4 regions of the Rhizobium indicum genome follow, and region 1 is predicted to be linked to each of the others. Evidence: predicted binding sites of a transcription regulator. Region 1 holds the regulator's gene; each other region holds the start of a gene.

What was found. The regulator LexA, encoded in region 1, represses DNA repair genes until DNA is damaged. The targets are predictions, from matches to a motif close to TGTTCNNNNTGTGTTCNG.
Region 2: a site for LexA is predicted at 2,235-2,252, ahead of FFM53_RS11585 (YifB family Mg chelatase-like AAA ATPase). Genes of this name have one in related genera too.
Region 3: a site for LexA is predicted at 3,045-3,062, ahead of dnaE (DNA polymerase III subunit alpha). Genes of this name have one in related genera too.
Region 4: a site for LexA is predicted at 2,606-2,623, ahead of FFM53_RS36415 (ImuA family protein). Genes of this name have one in related genera too.

The regions. Positions count from the first base shown of each region.
Region 1 is NZ_CP054021.1:482,822-490,318, forward strand. Features, by position in the region: gene pdhA (pyruvate dehydrogenase (acetyl-transferring) E1 component subunit alpha) at 1-146, opposite strand, end outside; gene FFM53_RS02310 (FtsB family cell division protein) at 292-612, opposite strand; gene eno (phosphopyruvate hydratase) at 749-2,023, opposite strand; gene kdsA (3-deoxy-8-phosphooctulonate synthase) at 2,173-3,018, opposite strand; gene FFM53_RS02325 (VOC family protein) at 3,015-3,908, opposite strand; gene lexA (transcriptional repressor LexA) at 4,107-4,826, shown strand; gene FFM53_RS02335 (ComEC/Rec2 family competence protein) at 4,807-7,239, opposite strand.
Region 2 is NZ_CP054021.1:2,326,632-2,334,128, forward strand. Features, by position in the region: gene FFM53_RS11580 (hypothetical protein) at 271-462, shown strand; gene FFM53_RS11585 (YifB family Mg chelatase-like AAA ATPase) at 614-2,146, opposite strand; gene gshB (glutathione synthase) at 2,319-3,266, opposite strand; gene FFM53_RS11595 (cupin domain-containing protein) at 3,513-4,016, opposite strand; gene FFM53_RS11600 (YraN family protein) at 4,130-4,498, opposite strand; gene rsmI (16S rRNA (cytidine(1402)-2'-O)-methyltransferase) at 4,488-5,405, opposite strand; gene dnaN (DNA polymerase III subunit beta) at 5,665-6,783, shown strand; gene FFM53_RS11615 (DUF72 domain-containing protein) at 6,838-7,497, shown strand, end outside.
Region 3 is NZ_CP054021.1:870,990-878,486, forward strand. Features, by position in the region: gene dnaE (DNA polymerase III subunit alpha) at 1-2,808, opposite strand, end outside; gene FFM53_RS04320 (DUF5680 domain-containing protein) at 3,312-3,776, shown strand; gene FFM53_RS04325 (ABC transporter ATP-binding protein) at 3,981-4,664, opposite strand; gene FFM53_RS04330 (lipoprotein-releasing ABC transporter permease subunit) at 4,679-5,983, opposite strand; gene proS (proline--tRNA ligase) at 5,999-7,321, opposite strand.
Region 4 is NZ_CP054021.1:4,376,328-4,383,824, reverse strand. Features, by position in the region: gene FFM53_RS21235 (error-prone DNA polymerase) at 1-370, opposite strand, end outside; gene FFM53_RS21230 (Y-family DNA polymerase) at 367-1,881, opposite strand; gene FFM53_RS36415 (ImuA family protein) at 1,802-2,557, opposite strand; gene FFM53_RS21220 (sulfite exporter TauE/SafE family protein) at 2,999-3,748, opposite strand; gene FFM53_RS21215 (hypothetical protein) at 3,849-4,298, opposite strand; gene FFM53_RS21210 (RT0821/Lpp0805 family surface protein) at 4,571-4,924, shown strand; gene FFM53_RS21205 (hypothetical protein) at 5,087-5,422, opposite strand; gene FFM53_RS21200 (dehydrogenase) at 5,419-5,619, opposite strand; gene FFM53_RS21195 (hypothetical protein) at 5,838-6,722, shown strand; gene FFM53_RS36410 (hypothetical protein) at 6,682-6,918, opposite strand; gene FFM53_RS21190 (DUF3606 domain-containing protein) at 7,067-7,249, opposite strand; gene FFM53_RS21185 (hypothetical protein) at 7,318-7,497, shown strand, end outside.

The DNA of each region.
Region 1 (7,497 bases):
AAGCGGCGGATCAGCAGCATCTCGCGATAGGCCTTCAGCTCTTCATTGCGATCGAAGTCGGCTACCGGGCCTCCATTCGATGCTTTGGCTGCCGGTTTTGCTGCAGTTTTGCGGCTGGAAACGGTCGCGGTCTTTCGCGGCGCCATTCAACCCTCCCTATGGGTTTGTCGTTTCTTGGTGGCGCGTACCATAGGGAAGAAAATTGACCACAGCAATGCCATAATTGCATGGCTCGTATTCGGTCCTAAATTATTGGAAAAACTACTAAAATTCCAATTAACCTGTTTCCGGTTAATTGGAATAGTGGTTGAATACGACGATCTCGTCCGCGCGCGACATATTGAGCTGATAACGCGCTTTTTCGTCCAACATGTCCTTGTCGAGCGACCCGTCACTCAAGAGCGCGACCTGATTTTCCAGATGTTCGCGCTTCGCCTTCAAGATCGCAAGCTCTTTTTCACGCGCGACACGCTGATGCTCGAACGTCTCCGTCGCGCGCAGGCCGTAATCGCCATGAATGCAATGATAACCGAAATAGGAGAGGAAGGCGACCGTCATGGCCGGAATGACGAAGCGACCGATCTTTCTCTTCTTATGATGCTTTGTCCACATACACGCATGCTCTTGAACGCATTACCAATTCGTTCAATCTAACGCGCAGAGATTAACCGTTCGTTGACTCTAAAAAACGGGCAACAAAAAACCCGCGCCGGGAGGCGCGGGTCAAGCCATTGGAAATCAGATCCGATCAGCCGCGAATGATCGAGCGGCCGGCATACTGGGCCTGCGGGCCGAGGCCCTCTTCGATGCGGATCAGCTGATTGTACTTGGCAAGACGGTCGGAACGCGACAGCGAGCCGGTCTTGATCTGACCGCAGTTGGTGGCGACCGCGAGATCGGCGATGGTCGAATCTTCGGTCTCGCCGGAGCGATGGGACATGACGGCGGTATAGGCCGCCTTGTGCGCCGTGTTGACGGCATCGAGCGTCTCCGTCAGCGTGCCGATCTGGTTGACCTTGACGAGGATCGAGTTGGCGACACCCATGCGGATGCCGTCGCGAAGACGGGCAGAGTTGGTGACGAAGAGATCGTCGCCGACGAGCTGAGTCTTCTTGCCGGCCAGGTCGGTCAGCGTCTTCCAGCCATCCCAGTCGTCTTCGGCCATGCCGTCCTCGATCGAGATGATCGGATACTTGGCGGCGAGCTCGGCCAGATATTCGGCCATGGCGCCCGATTCCAGCGTGCGGCCTTCACCTTCGAGAACGTATTTGCCGTCCTTGAAGAATTCGGTCGAGGCGCAGTCGAGGCCGAGGCACATGTCGTCGCCCGGCTTGTAGCCGGCTTTCTCGATCGACTTCATGATGAAGTCGAGGGCCTCGGGCGCGCTCTTCAGGCCCGGTGCGAAACCGCCTTCGTCGCCGACATTGGTGTTATGGCCCTGCGCGGCAAGTTCCTTGCGCAGCGTATGGAAGACTTCCGAACCCATGCGCACGGCTTCGGCGATCGAATCGGCGCCGACCGGCAGAATCATGAATTCCTGGAAATCGATCGGGTTGTCGGCATGAGCACCACCATTGATGATGTTCATCATCGGCACCGGCAGAAGGCTGGCGGAAGCGCCACCGACATAACGGTAGAGCGGCAGGCCGGACGCCTGGGCCGCAGCCTTGGCAACGGCGAGCGATACGCCGAGGATGGCGTTGGCACCGAGGCGCGACTTGTTCGGCGTGCCGTCCAGCTCGATCATGATGTTGTCGATCTGGATCTGGTTTTCGGCGTCGATGCCGCCGATCGCGTCGAAGATCTCGGTGTTGGCGGCTTCGACCGCCTTTTCGACACCCTTGCCGAGGTAGCGCTTGCCGCCGTCACGCAGTTCGACCGCTTCATGCGCGCCCGTCGAGGCGCCCGAGGGAACGGCCGCGCGGCCCATGCTGCCATCTTCGAGATAGACATCGACTTCGACGGTGGGGTTGCCACGGCTATCGAGAATCTCGCGGGCGATGATATCGGTGATTGCAGTCATGGGTTCTTCCTGCTCGGTGGGTGATAAATGGTTCGAAACCTGTCTTAGTCGAAGGCGTGCAAATTACAATGCTGCAATAGCCTTCGGACCAGCGTTCGGATGTGGCCTATAGCACGATCATGTCAGACTGTTGAACGTCAAGCTGAACCTTAGGCCTTGGCGACCGCATCGAAGGCAAGCAGCTTTTCGAGAAGCCGCGGCATGTCCTTGAGATAGACCATGTTCGGGCCGTCGGAAGGGGCATTGTCGGGGTCCTGATGGGTTTCGACGAAGACACCAGCAATACCGGCAGCCACAGCGGCGCGCGCCAGGGTTTCCACGAATTCCCGCTGACCGCCGGAGGATTCGCCCTGGCCGCCCGGCTGCGCCACGGAATGGGTCGCATCGAAGATAACGGGCGCGCCCATCGCCGCCATGATCGGCAACGAACGCATGTCGGAAATCAGCGTATTGTAGCCGAATGAGGCGCCGCGCTCGCACAGCAGCACGTTCGGATTGCCGCTGGCATTGAGCTTCTTCAGGACGTTCTTCATATCCCAGGGAGCGAGGAACTGGCCCTTCTTGACATTGACGACGCGGCCGGTCTTGGCGGCGGCGATAAGAAGGTCGGTCTGGCGGCAAAGGAAGGCCGGGATCTGCAGGACATCGACGACCTTTGCCACCTCCCCGCATTGCTCGGCGGTATGAACGTCGGTCAGGACGGGAAAGCCGAATTCCTTCTTGAGGTCGGCAAAGACCTCCATGCCCTTTTCGATCCCGATACCGCGTTCGGCCGAAAGCGAGGTCCGGTTCGCCTTGTCGAAGGAGCTCTTGTAGACGAGGCCGATGCCGAGCTTTCCGCAAAGCTCTTTCAGCGTGCCGGCAACCATGAAGGCGTGGTCGCGGCTCTCCATCTGGCAGGGACCGGCAATCAGCGACAGGCGGCCGGTATTGGAAAAAGTGACCTGGCCTTGGCCTTCGCCGATCCTGACTTCGGAATTCGTATCAGTGCTCATCGTGTTTCCTCGAAGGCGAAGAGCGTGCCCTGCCCGGGCGCGCGCTTCACCAGAATGCGATTGTTCTTGCGCGTGTATGTCACCCCGTTAGCAGCCAAATGCGCTTCTGTCACGGCAAGATCGGCGACAGTGAAGAGGATTGCCCGGCCGCGCAGGCCGCGATCTGCGGATGAGCCGGCGATGTCGAAATAGGCCTCCAGCCCTTCCGGCGTCATCAGGCTGATTTTCGCATTCGATGCTGCGATATTGACGCCGAACCCGGTCTTCTCGACTGCCGATTGCGCCACGGCAAGGCTGACGAAGGCAGCGAAGGCGGCCGGCTCCGGCGTGCAAAGCGCGATCTCGATTAGGCCGGTGACGCCATTGGCATGCGTCTCCAGCGCGGCGCGGTCAGCCGGCAGCGTGACGCGCTCGACGGTGAAGAGCAGGAGATCAGGCGCGCGCAGGTCGCCGGCGAAAGCCAGCTTGAAGCCGGCAATCGTCTCGGAACCGTCCGGCATCGTCATCGGCCGGGTGAACTGCAGCATCTCGCCGGCGCTCGATCCGTTGCCGACGAAATTCTGATGATCGATGCCGGCATCCTTGCTGCCGAAAGCCAGCCCCGAAAGCCCCTCCTCGCCACAGCGGAAGCGAAAGGCCTGGTTGCGGGCGGTGAAGACATTGCCTTGCCGCGCTGATGCCTCGCTCTCCTCGACGCTCGCAATTCCGAGCGGCTCCAGATAGGTCTTGTCGGCAAAGAAGACGCAGGCATTCTCCGTTCCGAAGGGATGGCGCGCATCGGCGGCAACGGTGAAGCCGAGCTTGCCGAGCCTCTCGCGCGCCAGATCGATATTGACGACCGGCAGCACGACATGATCCAGCGGGTGCGGTTTGGCGGAGTGCTCGTTCATGATATCCCCCTCTCCTAACACGGCAGAGATGTGTGAGAGTGCCGCCCAAGGCAAGACTTGTGTGCCAATCCGGCGAATGAAAATAAAAATCTCAACGAGTTGGCGCCAAGTTTTACGGAAATTTAGCTACTTGCGGAACACATATGGAACATATAGTGTCTGTTCTGGATTTGTTTCAATCACGAGGTCACAACGTCGATGCTCACGCGCAAACAACAGGAGCTTCTCCTTTTCATTCATGAGCGCATGAAGGAATCCGGCGTTCCGCCATCTTTCGACGAAATGAAGGATGCCCTGGACCTCGCCTCCAAGTCCGGGATTCATCGCTTGATTACGGCGCTGGAGGAGCGAGGCTTCATTCGCCGCCTACCGAACCGCGCCCGCGCGCTTGAGGTCATCAAGCTTCCGGAGGCCTACAGCCCCAGCATTCAGCCCCGGCGCGGCTTTTCGCCGAGCGTCATCGAGGGCAGCCTCGGCAAACCTCAGCCGGTCACCGCCCCTGCTCCCGCAAAGCCCGTCGCCGACAACGGCAACTCGGTCTCCGTGCCGGTCATGGGCCGAATCGCTGCCGGTGTGCCGATCTCGGCGATCCAGAACAATACCCACGACATCGTCGTTCCGGCCGACATGCTCGGCTCCGGTGAACATTATGCGCTGGAGGTCAAGGGCGATTCGATGATCGACGCAGGCATCTTCGACGGCGACACCGTGATCATTCGCAACGGCAGCACCGCAAGTCCTGGCGACATCGTCGTTGCTCTCGTCGACGACGAAGAAGCGACACTCAAGCGCTTCCGCCGCAAGGGCGCCTCGATCGCGCTGGAGGCCGCCAACCCGGCTTACGAGACCCGGATTTTCGGGCCGGACCGTGTCAAGGTTCAGGGTAAACTCGTCGGTCTCATTCGCCGCTATCACTGACATTGGCTAGGCCCGATTCGGTAAAGCTGTTGCTGCGCCAGTCATAGGCGCGATGGCGCATCCATGGCCGCGACAATGCATCGAATGCGGTTGCGACCTCCAGGCCGGCGTCCGTGAAGCGCAACTCGATGGATCCGGTCCTGCGCAGCGTCTCACCGGTGAAGAGCGTCGCACCCGAGCGGCAGCTGTTGAAGCGAAGGCGGACCGAGGTCACGACGATATCGGCCGCGTCGCATGCCGGACCGAGATAGGCGGCATTGTCGATGACGGTTACCACCTGACCATTGGCGAGCCTTGATGTGCACCAGGCCTTCTTGACGCAGGAAAAGCGGTTTGCGTCTCCGCCCGCTGTGGCCGCCCGCATCGCGGTCCTTGCTTCGTTCTGCTGATCGCGGGAAAGCCTGACGCGGCGGTCTTCTCCCTCAGGCGGGATAGCAGGACCATCCAGCATCTTCGGCGGATCATGCCTCGGCAGGACCAGCGCTCTCTGCCACTGGTCGAAGATGAAATCCGGCGGTCTTTCACGGTTGGACGCCATGGCCGCCGCCTCGACGATTGCGACGAGACTGCCATCCTCCGAAATCACCAAATCCGGCGGACGGGGACCCGGCAGAAGCAGCAGGATGAGCGTTGCGACCGCGATGATCGATGTGCCGACATGGCGCAATCGGGTGCGGAGCAGCGTCAGCAGCAGAAAGCCTGCCACGGCGACGGCGAAATACCAGGCGGGCAAGCGGCCGACGTCTATATTGCCATCCCAGCCGGACACCGTCTTTGCGACCGCGATCACCAGATCGAGGCCGAATCCCACCACCTTCCAAGGCAAAACGTCCAGGCCGAAAGGCATGAGCAGCATCGCCAGCAGGCCGGCCGGCATGATGATGAAGGAGATGATCGGCATTGTCGCGAGGTTTGCCGGCAGGCCGTAGGCGGTCAGGCGATGAAAATGCTCGATCGAAAACAGCGCGGTGGAAAAACCGCCGATCAGCGAGGTCAGGAAGATGCCGCCGAAGAAGCCCGCAACCGTAACGAATGGCCTGATGATCGGCAGCTTCAGGAAGGCGTTTTCGCGGACGCGCCGGTCCTTCCACAGCTGATAGCCCGAGACCAGCGCCAATGTCGCTGCAAAAGACATCTGGAAGCTCGGACCCAAAACCTCGGACGGCGAAATGACGACGATGACGAGCGCGGAGAGAGCGACATTGCGCAGGCTGATCGACGGCCGGTCGAAGAAGACGGCAACCAACATGATGGCCATCATGATGAAAGCGCGTTCGGCAGAGACCGCAAAGCCCGAAATCAGGAAATAGGCGGTGACAGCGATGAGCGCGCCGGCGGCAGCGATCTTCTTCGTCGGGTAGGCCTCAGCAATGCCGGGAAAGAGGCTGAGCAGCATCCGGAAGCCGACGAAAAAGATGCCGGCCGACAGCGCCATGTTGAGACCGGAGATGGCGATGATATGAGCCAGGCCGGACTGGCGCAGCGCCTCCGTCGTTTCATTCGAGATGGCACGCCGCTCGTCCGTCACCAGAGCAGCGGCGAAAGCGCCGGTGTCGCCGGGCAGGATCGACCTTATGCGGTCACCAATGCCGCTGCGCAGCCGGTAGAGCCCTTCGAGCAGCGTTTCAGCCGTCGATCTGGCAGCCTGGGGACCAGCCTGCGCATCGACCTTCGTCGGTGCACCGTAGAAGAAGCCGTTGGCGCCGATGCCATCGAAATAGGCACCGAAGGAGAAGTCGTTGAGTTCGGGAAGTGCCGGACCTGCCGGCGGCGTCAGCCGCGCCCTGCCGGTAATGATATCGCCGATCTCGAAGGCCGCGTCCGCGCCGCGGGCGATGGCGGTGATGCGTTCCGGCCGCCGCTTCAGCTCCGGTGCCTTAGTGCCGGTGACCGCAAGAATGTAGCGCCACCGCCCGCGACCATCGCCTTCGCGCCGCTCGACACGGCCGGTCACCGTGGTCGTCACTGATGAATCGAGGATCACGGTCGAAGCCCGCCGGCTCTCGAACTGCGCCGTGACCATGCCGCAGACCACGAGCGAGAGCGCCAGCAGCGTTGCCCGCACTGCCGCCCGGCTGCGGCTGGCGATGAGAACCGCCACTGTCACCGCCGACAGGCAGAGCAGTGATGCAACGAGGGAAAAATCCGATGCCGCGAGAAACCAGACGGCTGACCCAGCGCCGAGGAAGACCGGCGAAAACAGCAGCAGGCGGCCGTGGTCCGCCTCTTCGCCCAGCATGCGCATGCCGGCACGCAGCAATTGCGAGGCTGCGGCCGGCAGCCGGTGGCGCAATGGTGTCGCCGACTGCGTCCGTGTCGGCCGCGTCACCACGACAGGTGGTGAAAAACTGGAGGAGTCGGCAAGGCCTTCGCCTGCTTCCGGCCGCAATTCGACTGTCGTCAACTCCTGCATGAACCGCCCAAGCCCGGCTGCGAAGGCGGCCAGAATGCAACCTCCAATCAAATCCGGCAAGAATAATCGATTGAAATATGAGGGAAAATCGCGAGCGCCAAAAGACCAGTCGAATCATCAGCTTCCGATATGCGTGCGGCTCATCGCTGCAGTGCCTAAAAGGTGATACCGCAATGCACAAAATGCCATCACGGTAACTTGGCATTAGCTTCGCGATCATATAGCTATCGGTGAGGACGCTTAACCCCTATGGCGCTT
Region 2 (7,497 bases), 1.8 Mb from region 1:
GGCGATTCGCAACATTCGGAGAATGCGATGGAGCCCATATAACAACCGCTTCCTGATCTAACGGGGTCTGATCCACCCGGTTAGATTCAGCAGTCGCCGCAAGGGCGATAGGAGCCGGGGCGAGAATGCCTCGGTTCCACTCCGGTTCGAAAATAGTTTCGAGCCAGAACAATGGCCGCGTAACGGACATCTGAACGATTTTGACAATGATTCATTTGCCGAATCTCGTCAATCGTTATTCGGTCGCAACCTTTTAGCAAAGGAAGAGACATGCAAGACCGAAAGGTAACTCCGGATATGGTTCCGGTGATCAAACTGGCCCGTGGACTGAAATACAACTATGCACGCATCGCATCGTATTTTCAGATCAACCAAGGCCGCATTGCGGACGTAATGAAGGGGCGCCTGTTCCCCAACATTCCGCCGGCAGGAAATCTCCCTCCCGATTTCCCGCAAGCTTAAAGAGGATTTGGGGGCGGCCTGACAGTCGCCCCTTTTCAGTTTCCGGATTTTATTGCGGAAACTGCGAAGTCCAGCATCAAGACCAGCGCGCTCAAGGATTATTCGTCAGTTCGTTTTCGCAGGATATCGGGGCGTTTCGGCACTCCATCTGTTACGCCGCCGCCGTCAACCTCTCACCCGCGATGCGGTAGGAGATCGCTTCGGCGAGATGGATGCGGCCGACCGTTGGCTTGCCGTCGAGATCGGCCAGCGTGCGGGCGACCTTGAGCACGCGGTGGTAACCGCGGGCGGAGAATTTCATCTTTTCGGCGGCGTCGCGCAGCAGCTGCAGGCCGCTGGCATCGGGCTCGGCCAGTTTCTCGATCATCGCGGTGGAGCAGCGGGCATTGGTGCCGATGCCCTTTGCGCCTGTGCTTTCGAAGCGCTCCTGCTGGATCTCGCGGGCGCGGGCGACGCGGCGGGCAACGTCGGCGCTGGTTTCGGCCGCCATCGGCCGGATCAGATCGGCAGCGGAGACGGCCGGCACGTCGATGCGGATATCGATGCGGTCCATCAGCGGGCCGGAGATGCGGGCCTGGTAATCGCTCATGCAGCGCGGGCCGCGGGCACAGGTATGGCCCGGCTCGCCGGCCATGCCGCAGCGGCAGGGGTTCATCGCCGCGATCAGCTGGAATTTGGCCGGATAAGAGACGCGGTGATTGGCACGCGCGATGACGCATTCGCCGCCTTCAAGCGGCTGGCGCAGCGCATCGAGCGCCTGCGGCGTGAATTCGGGAAACTCGTCGAGAAACAGCACGCCGTGATGGGCAAGCGAGGCTTCGCCCGGACGGGCGCGCAGGCCGCCGCCGACGAGGGCCGCCATGGTGGCGGAGTGATGCGGGGTGCGGAAGGGCCTTCGATCGGAAAGCTTGCCGCCGGAGAGTTGGCCGGCGATCGAATGGACCATCGATACTTCCAGCAGCTCGGCGGCCGAAAGCGGCGGCAGGATCGATGGCAGCCTTGCCGCCAGCATCGACTTGCCGGAGCCCGGAGGACCGACCATCAGCAGATTATGGCCGCCGGCGGCCGCGACCTCGAGCGCCCGCTTGGCGCTTTCCTGGCCCTTGATCTCGGCAAGATCCGGCAGGTTCGCGGCATTGGCGCGGATCGACGCCTCCGGCCTAGAGAGGACCTGCGTGCCGCGGAAATGATTGGCAAGGGCAATCAGGCTGCGCGGCGCGAGGATATCGACTTCCGAGCCTGCCCAGGCGGCTTCGGCGCCGCTTTCGGCCGGGCAGATCAGCCCCTTGCCGAGCGCATTGGCGCCTATCGCAGCCGGCAGCGCGCCTGATATGGCGGCGATCGTGCCGTCGAGGTTGAGCTCGCCGACGACGACAAAGTCCGACAGCGCATCGGCGGGAATGGCGCCGAGAGCGGCCATCAGGGCAAGCGCGATCGGCAGATCGAAATGAGAGCCTTCCTTCGGCAGGTCGGCAGGCGCCAGATTGACCGTCACGCGCTTTGCCGGCAGCGCCAGGCCGGAGGCGTGGAGGGCCGCCTGCACGCGCTCGCGGCTTTCGGCCACCGCCTTGTCGGGCAGGCCGACGATCTGCATTCCGACCTTGCCGGGAGCGACCATGACCTGGACCTCGACCGGCACACCTTCGATGCCCTGAAATGCCACCGTACTGACACGCGCGACCATATGCCCATCCCTTGCCCGCAAACTCTTATAGCGCCTGCAACCCTTCAGGGCCAGCGGTTGCAATCTGGCACGGAAGGAGGAATAAAACAAGAACAATAAAGGAACGTAGTCGGATATACACTGTGACCGGGGTTGTATCCGGTCAGCAGACGCTTGGGGTCAGGAGGCGAGATCAGCCGCGCTTGCGCTCGATCGCATCCCAAAGCAGCGCTGCTATATCGGCGCCGCCGAACTTCTTGACCTCGCGAATGCCTGTGGGCGAGGTGACGTTGATCTCGGTCATGTAATCGCCGATCACGTCTATGCCGACGAGCAGGAAGCCGCGCTCCCTCAGCGCCGGGCCGATGCGGGCGCAGATTTCCTGTTCGCGCGGCGTCAGTTCGGTCGCCTCGGCGCGGCCGCCGACATGCATGTTGGAGCGGCTGTCGTGCTCGGCCGGCACGCGGTTGATGGCGCCGGCGAATTCGCCGTCGACCAGGATGATGCGTTTGTCGCCCTTGCGCACGTCGGGCAGATATTGCTGGGCGATGAAGGGCTCGCGGAAAAGCTGGCCGAACATTTCCAGCAGCGAAGAGAGATTGCGGTCGTCGCGGGTCGAATGGAAGACGCCGGCGCCGCCATTGCCGTAGAGCGGTTTCAGGATGATGTCGCCCATCTCGTCGCGGAAGCGGCGGATCTCGGCGGCATCCTTGGTGATCAGCGTCTTCGGCATCAGGTCGGAGAATTCGGTGACGAAGATCTTCTCCGGCGAATTGCGCACCCAGGCCGGATCGTTGACGACGAGGGTCTTCGGATGGATGCGCTCGAGCAGATGCGTCGAGGTGATATAAGCCATGTCGAAGGGCGGGTCCTGGCGCAGCAGCACGACATCCATGGTCGAAAGATCAACGCGCTCCGGCGCGCCAAGCTCGTAGTGATCGCCCTTGACGTCGCGCAGCACCATCGGCTCGACGCTGGCATAGAGCCGGCCGTCGCGGAAACTCAAGCGATCGGGGGTGTAATGGAAGAGCTTGTAGCCGCGCGCCTGCGCTTCCAGGCTCATGGCGAAGGTGGAATCACCTGCGATATTGATGCCTGCGACATGGTCCATCTGGACCGCTACATTGGTGATCTTGGCCATTTCCATCCCTCGCTGAATGCCGGACAGATGTAGGTCGGCCAGATTTCAAACGCAACGGTCAATCAAGGGCTTCCGGTCGCCAGAGCGCCGCGCGTCCAATAGGACGCGCTAAGGACGCTCTGTTGCTTTGAATTGGCGCATAATCCTTTCCGAAAATCGATTCCGATTTTCGGGGTTATGCGCTAGCGCCGCGCGTCCACCAGGACGCGCTAAGGACGCTCTGCCACTTTGAATGGGCGGCGAAAATCAGGCGGCGATGCCCTGGTTGCCGCTGTTGCGCAGCATGTTGCGGAGGCGGTAGGCGATCGCCAAGGGCTTCGGGAAGGGCTTGCGCAGGAAGGCGACCTTGCGGACGTAATTGTCGACCCGCCAGCTTGCCCAGGTTCCACCGGCGAAAAAGGCGACGTCGCCGGCGCGCAGAGTTCGTTCGGTGCCGTCCTCGGCGGTGATATGGACCTCGCCTTCGAGGATCATCACCGTCTCGTCCCAGCCGAAATACCAGCGGAATTCGCCCGCCGTGCAATCCCAGATCGCCGTCAGCGATGCTTCGTCATGGCCGCGCGAATGTTCGGCGGTGCGGGCCTGCGGATTGCCGCTGATAACCCAGTCCGGATTGATCGGCGTGGATTTCAGCGGCAGCAGATCGCTCGCATGCGCGACGAAGGATTTTCCGGCCGGCTTCGCCACGGCATACGGCACCGAGCGCGCGGCCATGGCGACCGCACTTGCAAGCATCAGCTTCCAGGCCATGAAACAACCCCCAATTGCTACCCTACCGAGTCGATAGCAGAGAGTCGTAAGGACCTCGTTCAAGCGGGGACTAAAATTTTAACGATCCGGAAATCGGATGGGGCGAAAGGAGGTCAGAAGGCATCAATAAAATGCCGCGGCAGCCGGCCCGGCATGATCGCCACGATATCATAACGCTGGGAAAGGCGGGCCTGATCCGCCTGGCGGGCAAGCCAGAGATCGCTTGCCGCCCGTATCCGCTTTTGTGCGGCGACAGAGACGGCGTCGACCGCCGCCGCCTCGCCATGGCGGGCCTTGACCTCGACGAAGACGGCGAGATCGCCCTTGCGGGCGATGATATCGATCTCGCCGAGCCGGGTGCGGTGTCGCAGCGCCAGGATGCGGTAGCCCTTCAGCATCAGGAAGACGGCCGCGACATATTCCGACATGCGGCCCCGGCGCAGCGCCTTCCTTCTGATCGCGGTGAGATCATTATCGCCCATCGGCGTTCTTGATCTCCAGCAGGCGCTGGTAGAGCACCTTGCGCGGCAGGCCGGTGAGGCGGGCGGCTTCGGTGGCGGCGCCTGCCGTCGGCATTGACTTCGACAGGTCGGCCAGCACGGCTTCGACATCGGCCTTAGACGTCTCGACCGGCTCCGGCGGACCGATCACCAGGACGATCTCGCCCTTGACGTTTTCCACCTGCTGATAATGCGCCGCAAGGTCGGCAAGCGTGCCGCGGCGGAACTCCTCATAGGTCTTGGTCAGCTCGCGGCAGACGGAGGCGGGCCGAGTGCCGCCCAGCACATCGGCGGCGGCCAGAAGCGTTGCGCCGATGCGATGCGGCGATTCAAAGAAGATCAGCGTCGCGGGCGCTGCTGCAAGTTCACCGAGGCGGTCGCGGCGGGCCTTGTCCTTGGCCGGCAGGAAACCGGCGAAAAGGAAAGCATCGTTCGGCAGACCGGAGCCGACAAGGGCTGCGAGCGGCGCGGAGGCGCCGGGAATGGGAATGACACGGTAACCTGCCGCTATCGCCTGTTGCGCCAGCCGATAGCCTGGATCGGAAACCAGCGGCGTGCCGGCATCCGAAACCAGCGCCACCGATCGCCCGGCTTCGAGCGCCTGCAGCAGCCTTGGGCCAGCTTCGTCGGCATTGTGCTCATGATAGGCAAAGGGGCGGTTCTGGATGCCGTAGCGGTCGAGCAGCACGCGGGTGACGCGCGTATCCTCGCAGGCAAGCACATCGGCGCCGGCCAGCGTTTCGAGCGCCCGCAGGGTGATGTCGCCGAGATTGCCGATTGGAGTGGCGACCAGATAGAGCGCCGGCTCCAGCGGCCGCGCCGGCACCGTTGCATTGTGCAGGCGGAAGCTTCGCCGGGTGGCGGCGTCCGCTGTCGTTTCCTCATTCATGCCATTTGCTTTCGTCCCGCCGGCTCGTCGCCGGCATCGAACCCTTATGGGCGAGCCGCACCGCTTCGGCAAGGGTTCGGATTTCTGTGAGCATTGCTCTGGAAAACCGCAAATGCAGGGGTGCCGACGTCCATGCCTCTTGCAAAGCAATGCTGAAGTCTGCCATTTTGCCCGTCCACTCCCCCGGCCTCAAGCCGGGACAGCATTCTTCGGGTGCTCGACGCGCCCGGACAGTCACGGTCGAAAGCGGTAGCATCCCATGCGTATTACTATTGAGCGGTCAAACCTGTTGAAATCGCTGAACCACGTCCACCGCGTGGTCGAACGTCGCAACACGATCCCGATCCTGTCCAACGTATTGCTCAAGGCCGACGGCCAAAAGCTCGACATGAAGGCGACCGACCTCGACCTCGAAATCACCGAGGCGACCCCTGCTAGCGTCGAGCAGCCCGGCGCCACCACCGTTCCCGCGCATCTCCTCTACGATATCGTGCGCAAGCTTTCCGACGGCTCGGAAGTGCTGCTTGCCACCAGCCCGGATGGCGGCGCGATGACCGTGCAGTCCGGCCGCTCGAAATTCTCGCTTCAGTGCCTGCCGGAATCGGACTTCCCGGATCTCACAGCCGGCACCTTCACCCATTCCTTCAAGCTGAAGGCGGCCGATCTGAAGATGCTGATCGACCGCACGCAGTTCGCGATCTCGACGGAAGAGACGCGTTATTATCTGAACGGCATCTTCTTCCACACGATCGAGAGCAACGGCCAGCTGAAGCTGAGGGCGGTTGCGACCGACGGCCACCGGCTGGCGCGCGCCGATGTCGATGCGCCCTCCGGCTCCGAAGGCATGCCCGGCATCATCATTCCGCGCAAGACGGTCGGCGAGTTGCAGAAGCTGGTCGACAATCCCGAGGTGATGGTGACCGTCGAGGTCTCCGACGCCAAGATCCGGCTGACCATCGGCTCGATCGTCATGACCTCGAAACTGATCGACGGCACCTTCCCGGATTATCAGCGCGTTATCCCCACCGGCAACGACAAGGAAATGCGGGTCGACTGCACGAGTTTCGCACAGGCCGTCGACCGCGTCTCGACGATCTCCTCCGAGCGTGGACGCGCCGTCAAGCTGGCGCTTTCCGAGGGGCAGCTGATGCTGACCGTCAACAATCCCGATTCCGGCAGCGCGACGGAAGAAGTCGCCGTCGGCTACGACACGGATGCGATGGAAATCGGCTTCAACGCCAAATACCTGCTCGACATCACCGCCCAGCTTTCCGGCGAGGAAGCGATCTTCCTGCTTGCCGATGCCGGCTCGCCGACGCTGATCCGCGACACGGCGGGCGACGATGCACTCTATGTGCTGATGCCGATGCGCGTCTGACGGGAACGAAGGCCGCCCGCTGCCGTTTTTCCTCCTGTCAAAACGGAGGATCCCATGACCAAAAAGACGGGAGCGGTGCGCATCGGCATATCCGGCTGGACCTATACGCCCTGGCGCGGCCAATTCTACCCGAAGGACCTGCCGCAGAAGCAGGAGCTTTCCTACGCCGCCCGGCACTTCCGGTCGATCGAGATCAACGGAACCTTCTACGGATTGCAGCGACCCGAAAGTTTCGGCCACTGGCGCGACGAGACGCCGGATGATTTCGTCTTCGCGGTCAAGGGACCGCGCTTCATCACCCATATGCTGCGGCTGCAGAATATCGAGACGGCGCTCGCCAATTTCCTCGCTTCCGGTCTGCTGCGGCTTGGCCCCAAACTCGGGCCGATCCTCTGGCAATTCCCGCCGAACATGGCCTTCGACCCGTCCCTGTTTGACAGTTTCTTGTCGCTGCTGCCGCATGACCGCGACGCGGCGATAGCGCTTGCCAAGCGGCATGACGGGCACATCAAGGGACCGGCCTGGCTTGAAAGCGACGGGCACCAACCGATCCGCCATGCGCTCGAAATCCGCCACGAGAGCTTCCGCTCGCTGGCTTTCATCGAAATGCTCAGGCGTCACAGGGTCGCACTCGTCTGCGCCGATACGGTGAAATGGCCGCTGCTGATGGATGTCACCGCCGATTTCAGCTACTGCCGCCTGCATGGCTCGGAA
Region 3 (7,497 bases), 390 kb from region 1:
TGACTGGCCGCTCAGCTTGTTCTCTTGGGCGCGCTGGGCATAACCGAGAACACGGTCGAGGCCGGCTGCCAGCTGGGCGCGGTCCATGTCGAAACAATCGAAGGCACCGGCATAGATCAGGCTTTCGAGCACGCGACGATTGACCTGACGCGGATCGATGCGCAGGCAGAAATCCTCGACACTGGCAAAGGGCTTGTCGCCACGCACCTCGACGATATGGTCGACGGCGGATTCGCCAACGCCCTTGAGTGCGGCGAGCGCGTAATAGATGCGGTTGTCGCCGGTCTCGAAAGGGCGGAAGGAGGTCTGCACCGAGGGTGCGATCACCTCGATGCCGAGGCGCTTGGCATCCTGGCGGAAATCATTGACCTTTTCGGTGTTGGACATGTCGAGCGTCATCGAGGCAGCGAGGAATTCGACCGGATAATGCGCCTTCATGTAGGCCGTCTGGTAAGAGACGATGGCATAGGCGGCGGCATGCGACTTGTTGAAGCCGTAATTGGCGAACTTCGCCAGCAGTTCGAAGATATTGTCGGCCTGCGGCTTCGATACGCCATTCTTGACGGCGCCAACGACGAAGCGTTCGCGCTGCTGGTCCATCTCAGCCTTGATCTTCTTACCCATGGCGCGACGCAGAAGGTCGGCTTCCCCCAGCGAATAGCCTGATAGTACCTGGGCGATCTGCATCACCTGTTCCTGATAGACGATGACGCCCTGGGTTTCCTTGAGCAGGTGGTCGATCATCGGATGGATCGATTCCAGCTCTTCGTCGCCGTGCTTGCGGGCATTGTAGGTCGGGATGTTCTCCATCGGGCCGGGACGATAGAGCGCCACCAGCGCGATGATGTCCTCGATGCAGTCCGGCTTCATGCCGATCAGCGCCTTGCGCATGCCGGCACTTTCCACCTGGAACACGCCGACCGTCTCGCCGCGCGACAGCATCTCGTAGGTCTTCTTGTCGTCGAGAGGAATGGCTGCGAGATCGACCTTGATACCGAGCTTGGCGACGAAATCGACCGCGACCTTCAGCACGGTCAGCGTCTTCAGGCCGAGGAAGTCGAATTTGACCAAGCCCGCCTGCTCGACCCATTTCATGTTGAACTGGGTGACCGGCATATCGGAGCGCGGATCGCGATACATCGGCACCAGCTTGGAAAGCGGCCGGTCGCCGATGACGATACCGGCGGCATGGGTCGAGGCGTGGCGGTAAAGCCCCTCGATCTTCTGGGCGATATCGAGCAGCCGCGCGACAACCGGTTCCTTTGCCGCCTCCTCCTGCAGCTTCGGCTCCTCCTCGATCGCCTTGGACAGCGGCGTCGGATTGGCGGGATTGTTCGGCACGAGTTTGCAAATCTTGTCGACCTGGCCATAGGGCATCTCAAGCACACGGCCGACGTCGCGAAGGGCGGCGCGTGCCTGCAGCGAACCGAAAGTGATGATCTGCGCCACCTGCTCGCGACCATACTTGGCCTGGACATAGCGGATCACCTCTTCGCGGCGGTCCTGGCAGAAGTCGATGTCGAAGTCCGGCATCGAGACGCGTTCCGGATTGAGGAAGCGCTCGAAGAGCAGCGAAAAACGCAAGGGATCGACATCGGTGATCGTCAAGGCATAGGCGACCAGCGAACCGGCGCCCGAACCACGGCCGGGACCGACCGGAATGTCATGCTGCTTGGCCCATTTGATGAAGTCGGCAACGATCAGGAAGTAGCCGGGGAAACGCATGCGCTCGATGACGCTGAGCTCGAAATCAAGCCGTTCGCGATAATCCTTTTCCTCGTAACCCGGCGACATGCCGAGCGTTGCAAGCCGCATGTCCAGCCCTTCGACCGCCTGGCGGCGCAGCTCGCTCGCCTCGGCGCGTTCGGCCTCCTCGGCATCATCGGTCGCACCGGTGAAGCGTGGCAGGATCGGCTTTCGCGTCTTCAGCACGAAGGAGCAGCGCGTGGCGATCTCGATCGTATTTTCCAGCGCTTCCGGCAGGTCGGCGAAGAGCTTGACCATCTCGGCCCGGCTCTTCAGATAGTGATCCGGCGTCAGGCGAAAGCGGCTGTCATCGGAGACGATGGCGTTGTGCGCGACCGCCATCAGCGCATCATGGGCGTCGTAATCGTCGCGTGTCGGAAAGAAAGCCTCATTGGTCGCAACCAGCGGTAGGTCGTGGGCATAGGCGAGCCCGATAATCTTCTGTTCGTGCCGCTTGTCGTAGGTGCCGTGCCGCTGCAGCTCGACATAAAGCCTGTCGCCGAAGAGACGCTTCAGCGTGAGCAGCCGGACTTCCGCCTGAGCGGGATGGCCTTCCTTGATCGCCACGTCGACCGGCCCGGTCAAGGCGCCGCTCAATGCGATCAGCCCTTCCGTGCCCGCCTCCTCCAGCCAGGAGGCGCTGATATGAACGGCCTGGTTGCTCTCGCCGCCGAGATAGGCCCGACTGACGAGATCGACCAGCCTTTCATAACCGGCATCCGTCGCGGCGAGAAGAACGATCGACGGCAGCTTGACCAGTGCCTGCTGGCCGCCGCGCTTCTCCGTTTCCAACCCATCTTCCATGTCGATCGAGACCTGGCAGCCGATGATCGGCTGCAGGCCGTCTTCCATCGCCTTCTGCGAGAATTCGAGGGCGACGAACAGATTGTTGGTGTCGGTAATCGCAATCGCCGGCTGACTGTCGCCGGTCGCCTTGTAGAGGATCTTCTTCAGTGGCAGGGCGCCCTCGAGAAGCGAATAGGCGGAATGGACCCTCAGGTGGATGAAGCCTGGCGTGCCGCCGGTCGCCTCACCCGTTGAACCCTTTGCCGTATCCGCCATGATATGCCTTTCCAATCACCCGAATGAATCGGACGCATTGTCGGCATAGAGGGCGATGATGTCCAGAAGAAGTCCCGCGTCCGGACCGCATGATTACCATACGGTCCCCTGAAAACTTTAGAGCGCCATGACGATGAGCGAGAAGCTTGCAACGAACATTGCGATGGAGGTGAATGCTGCGATATCACGGATCATGTCAGTCATCGGGCTCTCCTTTACTCGTTATGTTTTCAATTTGTTCCATGTATGTTCCGTTGTCAACAGGAATCTTTTCCTCCTTTCTTGTGTTTGAAAATCCCAGGAAATAGGCGACGAATCGGCTAAAGGGCCGGCGCTCGATGTGATCGGCAGCAGCCTTGCCCTTTCCCGATCCGCCGCAGATTGGTCATGGTACTCAGGCGGCAGACCTCCTCAGGGCGACTCTTTATTTCCGGCATATGTTCTTTTTTTGTTCTTTACATGCCGCGGCATATTTGCCAGCATCGGGCCGAGAGGAGAATGACATGGTCGATATTGCGATGCTGAACGAATTCGTCGTGGAGGCGAAGGCTGCGACCTATGTCGGCGGCGGCGTGGCGCGCGTGCCCTGCCGGCCGGGTGCCCACGATATCGGTTTCGAACGCGGCGACTGGCGCTATCTCGACAGCTATTTCGGCGGGACCGATTTCGCCGGACAGGAAGTGGTGTGGCTTGCCGACGAGCCCGTCTGGGCGATGAATTATTTCGGCTGCATCATTGCGCCTGAGCTTATCGACGGCGCAGCAGCGGGAACGGTGATCAAGACGGCACTTTCTGCGATGTATCGCGAGGGCCGGTTTCTTGGCGGGATGGAATTCGACCATCCGTTCGGCCGCTATATCGACAGCAGCGAAGGCGGCTGCGAGCGGTTCAGCGGCCACGAATGCATCATGGTCGATGGCCAGAAGGCCTATGTGCTCGACTATCGCGGCGGGCTGGTCATCCCCTGATCGTGGCCCGCTGCACCTTCCCCGCTCGCGGGGCGAAGGGACATGCCGCACCGGCTTTCTCTAACCTCGACGCTGCGTTTGGCACGTTCCCTCGCCCCGCTTTTACGGGGGTCCGAAGGACAGGGCGAGACGAGTGGCTCGACCCCGGTAGGTTAGGGTGAGGAGCAGCCATCGGCGTTAACCGGACAGCCATGGACCGCGGTCTCAGAAATCGACGATCTTGCCATCGGAGATCGTCACGCGCCGATCCATGCGGCGGGCGAGCTCGTGATTATGGGTGGCGATGAGGGCAGCAAGGCCGGATTGGCGCACCAGCGCTTCCAGCGCGTCGAAGACGTAGCTTGCCGTTTCGGGGTCGAGATTGCCGGTCGGCTCGTCGGCAAGAAGCAGGGTCGGCGCATTGGCGACGGCGCGAGCAATCGCAACGCGCTGCTGCTCGCCGCCGGAAAGCTCGCCGGGGCGATGCGAGCCACGGTGGCCGATGCGCATATAATCGAGAAGCTGGCCGGCCCGCTCTCCGGCTTCCTTCCAGGAAAGCCCGGCGATCAGCTGCGGCATCATGATATTTTCGAGCGCCGAGAATTCCGGCAGCAGGTGGTGGAACTGATAGACGAAGCCGATTTCGCTGCGGCGGATGGCGGTGCGTTTCTCGTCGCTCAGACCGTCACAGGCATGGCCGTTGATGTTGACTTCACCGCCGTCCGGATGCTCCAGCAGGCCTGCGACATGCAGCAGTGTCGACTTGCCGGTGCCGGAAGGAGCGACGAGAGCGACAATCTCCCCCTTCGATATGGAAAAATCCGCGCCCTTCAGGATCGAGAGCAGCGTACCGCCCTGCCCGTAATGGCGCTCGACGCCGGTAAGCTGGAGAACGACGTTGCGTTTCATGAAGGCGGCATTCCTTATTCGTAGCGCAGGGCCTGCACCGGATCGAGCCTGGAGGCACGCCAGGCCGGGAAGATGGTCGCGATGAAGGAGAGCGTCAGCGCCATGACGACGATCGAGATCGTTTCACTCAGATCCATCTCGGCCGGCAGCTGGCTGAGGAAATAGACTTGCGGATTGAACAGTACGGTGCCTGAAATCCACGAGAAGAACTGGCGGACGGATTCGATGTTGACGCAGACGAGAACGCCGAGCAGAACGCCGGCAATGGTGCCGACGATGCCGATCGCCGCCCCGGTCATGAAGAAGATGCGCATGATCGCGCCGGCGCTGGCGCCCATGGTGCGCAGGATGGCGATATCGCTGCCCTTGTCCTTCACCAGCATGATGAGGCCGGAGATGATGTTCAGCGCCGCGACAAGCACGATCAGAGTCAGGATCATGAACATGACGTTGCGCTCGACCTGAAGCGCCGAGAAGAAGGTCTGGTTGCGCTGGCGCCAGTCGGTGATGGCGATCTGGCGGCCGGCCGCTTCCTCCACCTTGGGCCTTAGATCGTCGATATCGTCGGGGTTGTCGACGAAGAGCTCGATCGACTGCACCAGTCCCTCGGCATTGAAATAGAGCTGCGCTTCCTCGAGCGGCATGAAGATGATCGAGGAGTCATATTCCGACATGCCGATCTCGAAGAGACCGGAAATCTTGTAGGATTTGATGCGAGGGCTGACACCCATCGGCGTAATGTCGCCATCCGGTGACGTCAGCGTAATGAGATCGCCAACGCGCAGACCGAGTTGGTCGGCCATGCGGGTGCCGATCAGCACGCCGTCGCCGGAGGCATACCCCACCATATCGCCGGATTTGATGTTGTCGGAGACCGTTTTGAGCTTGATCAGATCCTCGGCGCGGGCGCCGCGCACCAGAGCGCCGGTGCTGCCGCCGGCCTGGGCTGAGGCGAGCACCTGCCCTTCCACGAGCGGTAGCGCCATCTTGACGCCAGGTACGGCGGCGAGCTTGCTGCTGAGGACCGGATAATCGGTGAAGGGGCCGTCGACCGGCTGAACGATCATGTGGCCGTTGATGCCGAGGATGCGCGAGACGAGCTCGGTGCGGAAGCCGTTCATGACGGCCATGACGATGATCAGCGTCGCAACGCCGAGCATGATGCCGACAAAGGAGAAGCCGGCGATGACCGATATGAAGGCTTCCTTGCGGCGGGCGCGCAGATAACGCCACGCCACGAGGCGTTCAAAGGTGGAAAATGGCTTGCCAGCCGGACCCAAGCCGGATTTCGAACTCCGGTCCACTGCTGCTTCTGCCATTTCGCCTCCGTTTCCTTAAGCCACGAACCGATTAATCGCCGCTTCGATGGTCATCGTTTCGCGGGCGCCGGTCTTGCGGTCCTTCACTTCCACTTCGCCGTTTGCGACCGCGCGCGGGCCGGCGATGATCTGGACGGGTACACCGATCAGGTCGGCGGTCGCGAATTTCGTGCCGGCCCGGTCGTCGGTATCGTCATAGAGCACATCCTTGCCGGCCTTGCTAAGCGCGGCATAGATCAACTCGCAGGTATCGTCACAGGCCTGATCGCCCGCCTTCATGTTGATCACAACGATATCGAAGGGTGCGACCGATGCCGGCCAGATGATTCCGTTATCATCATGCGATGCTTCGATGATGGCGGGAACAAGGCGTGTCGGGCCGATACCGTAGGAACCCATATGAACGAAGTGTTCCTTGCCATCAGGTCCCTGCACTTTTGCGCCCATCGGCTCGGAATATTTCGTGCCGAAATAGAAGATGTGGCCGACCTCGATGCCGCGCGCCGACAGGCGGTCGCCTTCGGGAACGGCGTTGAAAGCCGCCTCGTCGTGCATTTCCGAGGTTGCCGCATAGAGCGAGGTCCATTTGTCGAAGATCGCCTGTAGGCCCTCGACGCTGTCGAAATCGGTGTGTTCGCCAGGAATATCGAAATCGACGAAATCCTTGTGGCAGAAGACTTCGGATTCGCCGGTATCGGCGAGGATGATGAATTCATGGCTGAGCTTGCCGCCGATCGGGCCGGTGTCGGCGCGCATCGGGATGGCGCGCAGGCCGAGCCGGTCGAAGGTTCTGAGATAGGCGGCGAACATCTTGTTATAGGAATGCTCCGCCCCCTCGCGCGTCAGATCGAAGGAATAGGCATCCTTCATCATGAATTCACGCGAGCGCATGGTGCCGAAGCGCGGACGGATCTCATCACGGAACTTCAGCTGGATATGATAGAGATTGAGCGGCAGATCCTTGTAGGACTTGACGGAGGAGCGGAAAATATCCGTCACCATCTCTTCGTTGGTGGGGCCGTAGAGCATCGGCCGATCCTGACGGTCCTTGATGCGCAGCATCTCCTTGCCGTAGGCGTCGTAGCGGCCGCTTTCCTGCCAGAGTTCGGCCGATTGCAGGGTCGGCATCGACAGCTCGATGGCACCGGCGCGGTTCTGCTCGTCGCGGATAATGGCGTTGACTTTGTCGAGCACACGCTTGCCGAGCGGCAACCAGGAATAAATGCCCTGCGACTGCTGGCGGATCATGCCGGCGCGCAGCATCAGCCGGTGGGAGACGATTTCCGCCTCCTTGGGGTTTTCCTTAAGGATGGGCATGAAATAGCGGGACAGACGCATGGCGGATTCCGGAGCAGTTGAGATCCCGCAGCAGGCGGAATCGAAAGACCATTGTTAATGTCGGGAGCGTTCATAGCCGCTTCGCGGCAGGAAGGAAACCCGCAACGGATGCCGGCAACCTCCCGGAAGCGCATGTTCGCACCCGCAAAATGAAAGGGCATGAAAAAGCGCGTGTT
Region 4 (7,497 bases), 1.1 Mb from region 1:
GAACAAGCATGCCGAGCAAGCCCTCGGCGTAGAGTGCAACGTCTTCAAGGTTCAGAATGCACTTCGCCTTGCCGCCGCGCGACTTGCCGAGGGTCAGCAGCCGCGTCAAACGCGAATAGGCCGCACGATCCGTCGGGTAGACCAGGATCGACATGCCGTCCTGCAGATCAAGGCGGCAGCCGACGACCATGCGGACACCGGTCGCTCGCGACGCTTCCAGTGCTCGAACGATACCGGCCAAGGAGTTCCGGTCGACAATGCCGAGAGCTTCGATGCCGAGTTCCTTGGCGGTGGCAAACAGCTCGTCGGACGAGGATGCGCCACGCAGGAAGCTGAAATGCGTTGTGACCTGGAGTTCGGCGTATCTCATGCGAAAGTCCCGTGAATAAACCACCGATGGGAGCCCGTGTCCGCGTCAACGCCGTCACCTGATCGGTAAATCCAGTAACGCTCGCCGGTCTCGTCCTCGACGGTGAAATAGTCGCGGACGGCGGTCCATTCGGATGTTCGCAGCCACCATTCCCCGAAGATGCGCTCGGGTCCGTCAGCTCGCTTCACACGCCGACGCTTGCCGCGCCAGGTAAAGGAAACGGGAGGATGGTCGGGGAGCAGCGCGATCACCTCGATGAGTTCCGGGCGGTCCAACAGGCGCACCGGGCGCGGCCAGATCATCGGCCACGTCTGGCCGTCTTCCTCGGCAACCGGTGAGACCCGCTGTACCGAGCGCTCCGGAACGTCGCTGGCCACTGGTGCCAGACGATAAATGCGTTGTGTTCCACGGTTACCCAATACGTCGATCAGCGAGGTAACGTCGACGTCGGCTGCCTCCACAAGACCGGAAACCATCTGCCTGTCCTTCAGCGGCTCGACCATCGTTGCGGCAAGGCTGAGCTTCTCGATACCGAAGCCGGGATCGATCCTCTCGATGCGATCATGGAGGAGTTTCGTCAGCCAGACGACATCTCGCACCGGCTTTGCCGTCCCCGCCCGCAGCGCCTGAATGGTGTTGTCAACGCGGTGGATAATGAGATCGGTGCGCCGGACACCAAGCCCCTTAGCCTGAAGTTCGAGACAGAGCTTGGTCACGAGCCGCGAGATGTATTTTCCGATGGTCTCAGCAGCGCCAATCGGCTCGGCGAAAGCACGATGGACTTCGATGATCTCCGGACAGCGGATGGGATCGATGGGCTCTGCTACGCGGCCGAACATCTGGTCGAGACGACGGCCGATCTCCGGACCGAAGCGAAGGGACAGTGGCGCACGCGGTGTCGCAGCCAGTTCGCCGACCGTTTTGAACCCGAGCGTGCGCAGGCCGACAATCGTCTCGGCACTCAACCGCAATGCCGAGAGGGGAAGTCGTACAACAGCGTCGGCCGTCTTCCATGTTGGAATAACCTTCGTCTCAGCCCTCATGGACCGCGCCAGCCCGAATGCGGCTCCCCAGGTGTCGGCAATGACAGCACGTGCTGGCAGACCGCGTGCAAGAAACCGGTTCACGAGACCGGACAGCATCAGCTCTTCGCCGCCTTGCAGATGATCGGCCCCTTCCGTGTCCATGACGATGCCATCAGGAGGATCGGTTGCCACAACCGGTGAATATTGAGACAGCGCCCAGAGCGTCAGGCGTTCGAGTGCAGCAAGATCGGCCGCCGGATCGGCGTCAACCATATGCAGGCCATGGACAAGTGCCTGTGCTTTTGCGCCTGCCATGCCAACGTGCAGGCCGACCTTTGCTGCGTTCTGATCGACGGCCGACAGCCAGCGTTTCGAGCCGCTCCGTGCGACAACGACGAGCGGGCTCTCAGCCGGTATGGACGGATCGGCGCGTCTGATCCGATCCGTTGCCAGCGTCGGAAAAAAGACTGATACGACCCTGGGCATCACATGCACCTACTTCAAAATCCGCACTTTCACCTGCCTTGACCCTGATCAGTTCCGCCAGCCATCGCGCCCGGCCGATACCTGGAACCCGAAGCGGCTCGGACGGCAGAACCGATATTCGCCACCGTGTTGCCGCAGCTGTCGGATGCCCAAAATCTCCGGCCTCGGTCTGCCGCCGCCATCGTCGGATCACCAGACCGATGGTCCCGGACCCTTCGGCGGCAAGTTGAAGGCGGCGCGAAGCTACCATCGGCAACCGGACCAGTTCGGCGACGACAGCTGCAAGCCCTCCGAACCTCAAGGCTTCTTCGAAGGCTTCGAGGACATATTCCTCACGGATCGCTTCGACATAGATCACACGATCAGGGTGGAGGCCGACCTGTGCCAGCGCCGGGGCAAAAAGATCAGGGCGAGCGAGACACCAAACCACCTTGCCCTTGGTACGGGCCGCGACACCGGCAACAAAAAGCGCGGCTGCGGCCCCATCAACCGACCCTGCCCCACCTCCGGCGAATTCGTGGATCGCGCCATATGCCAGTCCGCCGCCCGGAAGCCGCTCATCGATCTCGGAAACACCAAATGGCAGGACCGTTTTAGGGCGAGCCACCGCGCCTTCGAGATGCTGGATGCGGTCTCGAAGATCGCAAATGATGGGGTTCGCGCCGTTCTGCGCCATTCGAAGCCTTCTTCAAAATCAGGTTTTCATCTCACTCGAAAGCGAGTACGTTCTCTATTTGTTCCTTTGGGCAATGTGAGTCAATGTACATATGCTGGCGAGTGCTCCGCGAACTGCAACCTTTCCCCATGCTGCTGAAGCGGAAGGACGAATGGATTCAATCTCGTAACGAGGAACCGTCCACAGCCACTGAAAAGTCATCGAAGAAAAATACCTACGGTGAATTCATCTCGCTCCGCGACGTTGTCGCCTCGAAGAACCAACTCTAAAGATTGGCTGCCCGGGAGCCAGTGGTGCCGTAGGCGGTTGCGGCCGCCCGGTGCATGGCGGCCATCTCTCGATAGGCCACGCCGACTGTCGGGCGCTGGCTCCCGTTTTTGGGACATCCAAAGCTGGATGTTCCGGGGTTAAAGCCTGCCTCGCTGGGTGCCGGACCTCCGCTCAAAGGTAAGCTCGCGAAAAGAACACCGCGGTCGTTAAAAAGGCGACCGTGAGGGTTAGCACCCGAACGACCGATGATGGCAGCCTACGTCCGATGTGGGCTCCGATCCATCCGCCGATAACGGCTCCAATCGTCATGGGAATGCACTCCTGCCATACGATTGCCCCAGCAACCACGAAGACGACGACGGCGACCGCGTTGGCGGCAGTGACCATCACCATTCTTGTCGGATTCAGGCTCTTGATGGCCCCGCCCCCGAGCGCGCTCCATGCCGCAAGCATCATAAGACCCACCGCGCCGCCAAAATAGCCGCCATAAAGACCGAGAAAGAATTGAACCGTTGCGAAGGTCAGAACACTCGGACGTGCCTGCGTCCGGAATACGGCGCTGACCCTCGGACCTGCCGCCAGCATCAATGTCGCCACCAGCAAAAGCCATGGCAGGATACCATCGAAAATCCTCGATGGGGTTAGCAGCAATAGAATGCTTCCGGCCACACCACCCACAACCGTCACGATAGCAATGGGCACGACATTGACACCGCACACACTCCTAACCCCGTCACGGTAGACCCACGAGCTCGCCATGCCGCCGGGAAACAAGGCTAAGGTGCTTGTCGCGTTTGCGGCTACCGACGGCACTCCGACCGATATCAGCGCAGGCAGGGATACGAACGACCCGCCGCCCGCCAACGCATTCATGCTACCTGCTAACAGGCCAGCAAGGAAAAGAAGCATGATATCGTACATGTTCAGGTCGCCTTAGCCCCCAAGCCTGAGTCCGGCCGAGCCTCTCGTCCAATGCCGCCGACAAATCGCCGCACGCCGTTGCGCGTTCAGAAGAGCAACATCAATCCTGGTTTGGTATTGGCTTGCCCTCGTAGCGCACGCGAAAATTTCTTCTGTGAAAATCCTGCTCGAAGCAGACGAAGACGAGTTCCAGGTCATTGGCGCTGTCGCGCTTGCCAAGGAGGCTGAGCGTGACAACGATAACGCCGCTGTATCCGCGCGTCAGGCGGAAAGCCGCGTTACGGATCTCAGTCCCTTTTGGATCCCCCCGGTCGTCGCGGCGCTCATAGATGACCCAGAAGCGGGCAGCATCCCAAGTCTGCCGTAGGATTTGGCTGACCTCTGCCTTGAACTCCTCGGCATGCATTGCCGGCCCCCAAGACAATGCCGTCTCGCCCGCATCGCGAACGACATTGAGGTAACCGTCATATTGGTAAGGGCCTGACAGTGACCGTTCGATCATCGCGAATGCCGAGTTTTCGCTGATTGTTGTTTTGAAGAGAATGGCCATCGAATCGCTGCATTTCAATAATGACCTTTCGGTCAGACGGCGAGATTAATGAGTGTCGGCTGAACGAGCAACGGAGACTTGGTCATAGAGGTAATCGTCGCGAACGGTTCAAACGCGGAGAGATCATTGTCCGGCCGTGCTCATTGAAGGTCTCTTGCCCCTTTGGAGAACACGTTCGCGCCGTCTCAAAGCGATGCGCTTTCTTCAGACCTCGCAACATCGTGAACCATAAGTAACTTGAAACACAATAAGCAAAGCGCTTTATCCGACCGATGAATCTGAAGCACTCCATCTCGGCAATCAGTATCGCGGCTTTGGCGGCATGCTCGCATATCGACCCGCTTGAGACGCCCCTCGCCCAGTCAGCAATTCAGCACCAGACGCCTTTGACCGATCAAGCCGTGATCGCAGATACGGTGGGTCACAGTGCCGTCGGTGCAACGGCGCTTGCTTGGGCGAACCCATCGACGGGCAGCGCGGGTGTTATCGAACAGATCGATGCCAGTAACGATGGGCCTGACGGATGTCGCGGTTTTGTAACCAGTCGGCAATCTCTCGACGGCATCACGCGCTTCAACGGCGTGGCCTGCCCATCCGGGGATAGTTGGAAACTGGGTGCGCAATAGCGCTCTACGTCCGGTCTCGCGTCAAGGACATCTTCGCCGTGCTCTCTTCGGACAAACGATCAGTCGCAAGAACCCCATGTCCATCGCAACGGCCGGCCCCATGACCCGGGGAGCTACTAGCCTGGGTCGCACTGAACTCGATCAAGGACGATCGCTGTTGGTTTACCGAGACGGCTTTAAGGTCACAACCGTCCCACTGTCGACGATGATCCAGAGTGTTCGGACCAAATCTGCGGCTTCCCGAAGGGATGCCGAGATATTCGTTTGGGAAAATGTGACGACGCCTTTTGCCGCGATGTCCAGACGGACGATTGCATCGTGTTCGGTACCACTTCCAGGGATGCCAGCTTGTTCGCGCAGATCGCGCACCGTGGTCATCGCACGAACCAACAAGCTCTCGATTTCGCTCGCGGTCAGGCGGTCGACTTCATTCGCCGCCCTTACGAGTTCTGCGACGAACCCCGGGACGCTGCTCGTCTCCGCAGTTATCGTCATCATCCCTCGAATTCAGCGCCGGGCAGCCAACCGCGCGTATAACCTTTGCTGATACATGCCCGAGCGATTGCGAGCTGTTCGCACAGCCGTTCACGATCCTTGAGCAGAGCATCGATGGTTGCGCGCGGATCCCCTCCGTGCCAGGCCATCGCTGCGTCGACGGGGTTGGATTCCGGTGTCATATGACGTTCGGCAAGCATGTCGAGTCCTCGTCAGTTCAGGAAGAGCATGCCCAGAGACAATGTTGCGGCAGCGAAGCGGCCTATGCAACGGCGCGACAGCGCGAGCACCGAAAGCTAGACACCAGAACGAGTCGTGGCAAGGATCCGTTGAACCTTAGTAGGTCACAAGATGCGGCGTGTCCTGAGGCTTGAATTCCCCTTCCTGCCGGAGCAAAGTTGAGCACGGGGGAAAATCGATGAAAACGCTGATAATGCTTGCAGTTGGAATGGTGGCGTTCGATGCCGTCGCCACAGACTATCCCACCAATGGCATGCTCTATAACCAGCAGGAGGATTCCTCGCTGACGTATAGCTGCAAGCTTCAGGCGGGCCAGCAGCGCCTCCGGTGCGAGTTCCTTCAGACGGCTGTTCGCAAGAAGGCGAAGGCAGCCGATCTGGAAAAGAAGCTCGACGAAGCTCGCAAGAACTATCCGGGTGCTGTGAAGGAATTCTCCGATCCCAAGGAATGCAACATGATGGGCGCGTGGCTCGGCATGGCCACCGGTCAGATTTCCATTGATGACGCCCTCGCCCGCAATCCTGGAATCGCGACGGATGCCGCGAAGTTTAAGGAAGGCATGGTCCGTCTGCGAGAGGACGCGAAGGCGAACCCCAGTATGCTCGACACGTTCCGCGCTCTCGCAGGCATGTGCGATCATCCGACCGAGGAGAACTTCCTGAAGATCACCAGGGCCGACCACGCGAAGGATCTTCGGACCTGCCAGGTCAGCTCGAACCCGTTCACGCAGGAGTTCGTCTGGATCTCCGACTTCACGAATGGTGGAGCTTGGGTCGTATCATCCCGAAGGTCCATGCGGTGTCGTCCAACTCTCTCGTATCGAGAAGGACCAGTCCGAAACCTCGGGCATGTTCTGGCGGTACATCGCTCGGAAAGCGGCGACCAATCCATCCGGTACCGTGTTGCCTGGAATGAGCTGCTCGGCAATCGACCAGGGGGAATATGTCTACGACTGGATGAAGACGCGGTCGGATCACATGCAGTGCGAATTCGTCGAGTTCAGCCCGATCTGAATTGGCCGGTCAATGCACTGAGCTCGAAGACGGCGCGTTTACGCGCGTAGCGGCCAGCCCGACGTAAGTGCCGATCAGAACGGTCGCCATCTCCTCTACCGAGCGACAGCCCTCGTTGTAGAGTTCGATGGCGGCATCACACAAAAACGAGGACGCTTGATCGTCCCACTCCACCTCGTAGTACCGATACCATTCACGGACCGCCTTCGACATTAGCAGGTGGTCTTCCTGTATGCACTTGGACATGCGTTACCCCAGACATGGAGGCGGCAGGCCTGCGTGGCTATGACTGCTTCGTTACGACACAGCGGCGTCGCCATGATCCAGACTAGGAAAGACAGGACATCCACGGGGACCTGCCTCGTCCGTGGACAGGGCAACGCCGCTCGGCCGCCTAACGGCGACCAATCTCGGCCTCGACCTTCTTCCGTGAGTTTCCAGCGCTCTTCACGGCCTTCTTGACGGCATCCTTCGAGACGCCCTCCTTCTTTGCTTCGTACTTGACCTCGTGATCCTGGCCGCCGGCCACGCGGGCTCGATCCTGTGCGCGGCCGCGGGATGTCGGTGTCTGTGCCATCGGGCTTCTCCTCGGAATGAACGTCCGCAGCAGAAACTCACAACGATTCCGGTGGTTCCCGGGAGATAGTGGATCATGATGCTGCGCTTGAAGCGGCTGCGGAATTCCTAAGCATGGTGCTGGAGGAAGCAGGTTGCTGCGGCTCTCGAACTAAGCAATCGCCACCGCTTTCCACCACTGCCGGGCGCAATTCGACCAGTGGAGACGGCGGAATCAATTTGGGAGAGAAATTCCGTAAAGTATTGAAA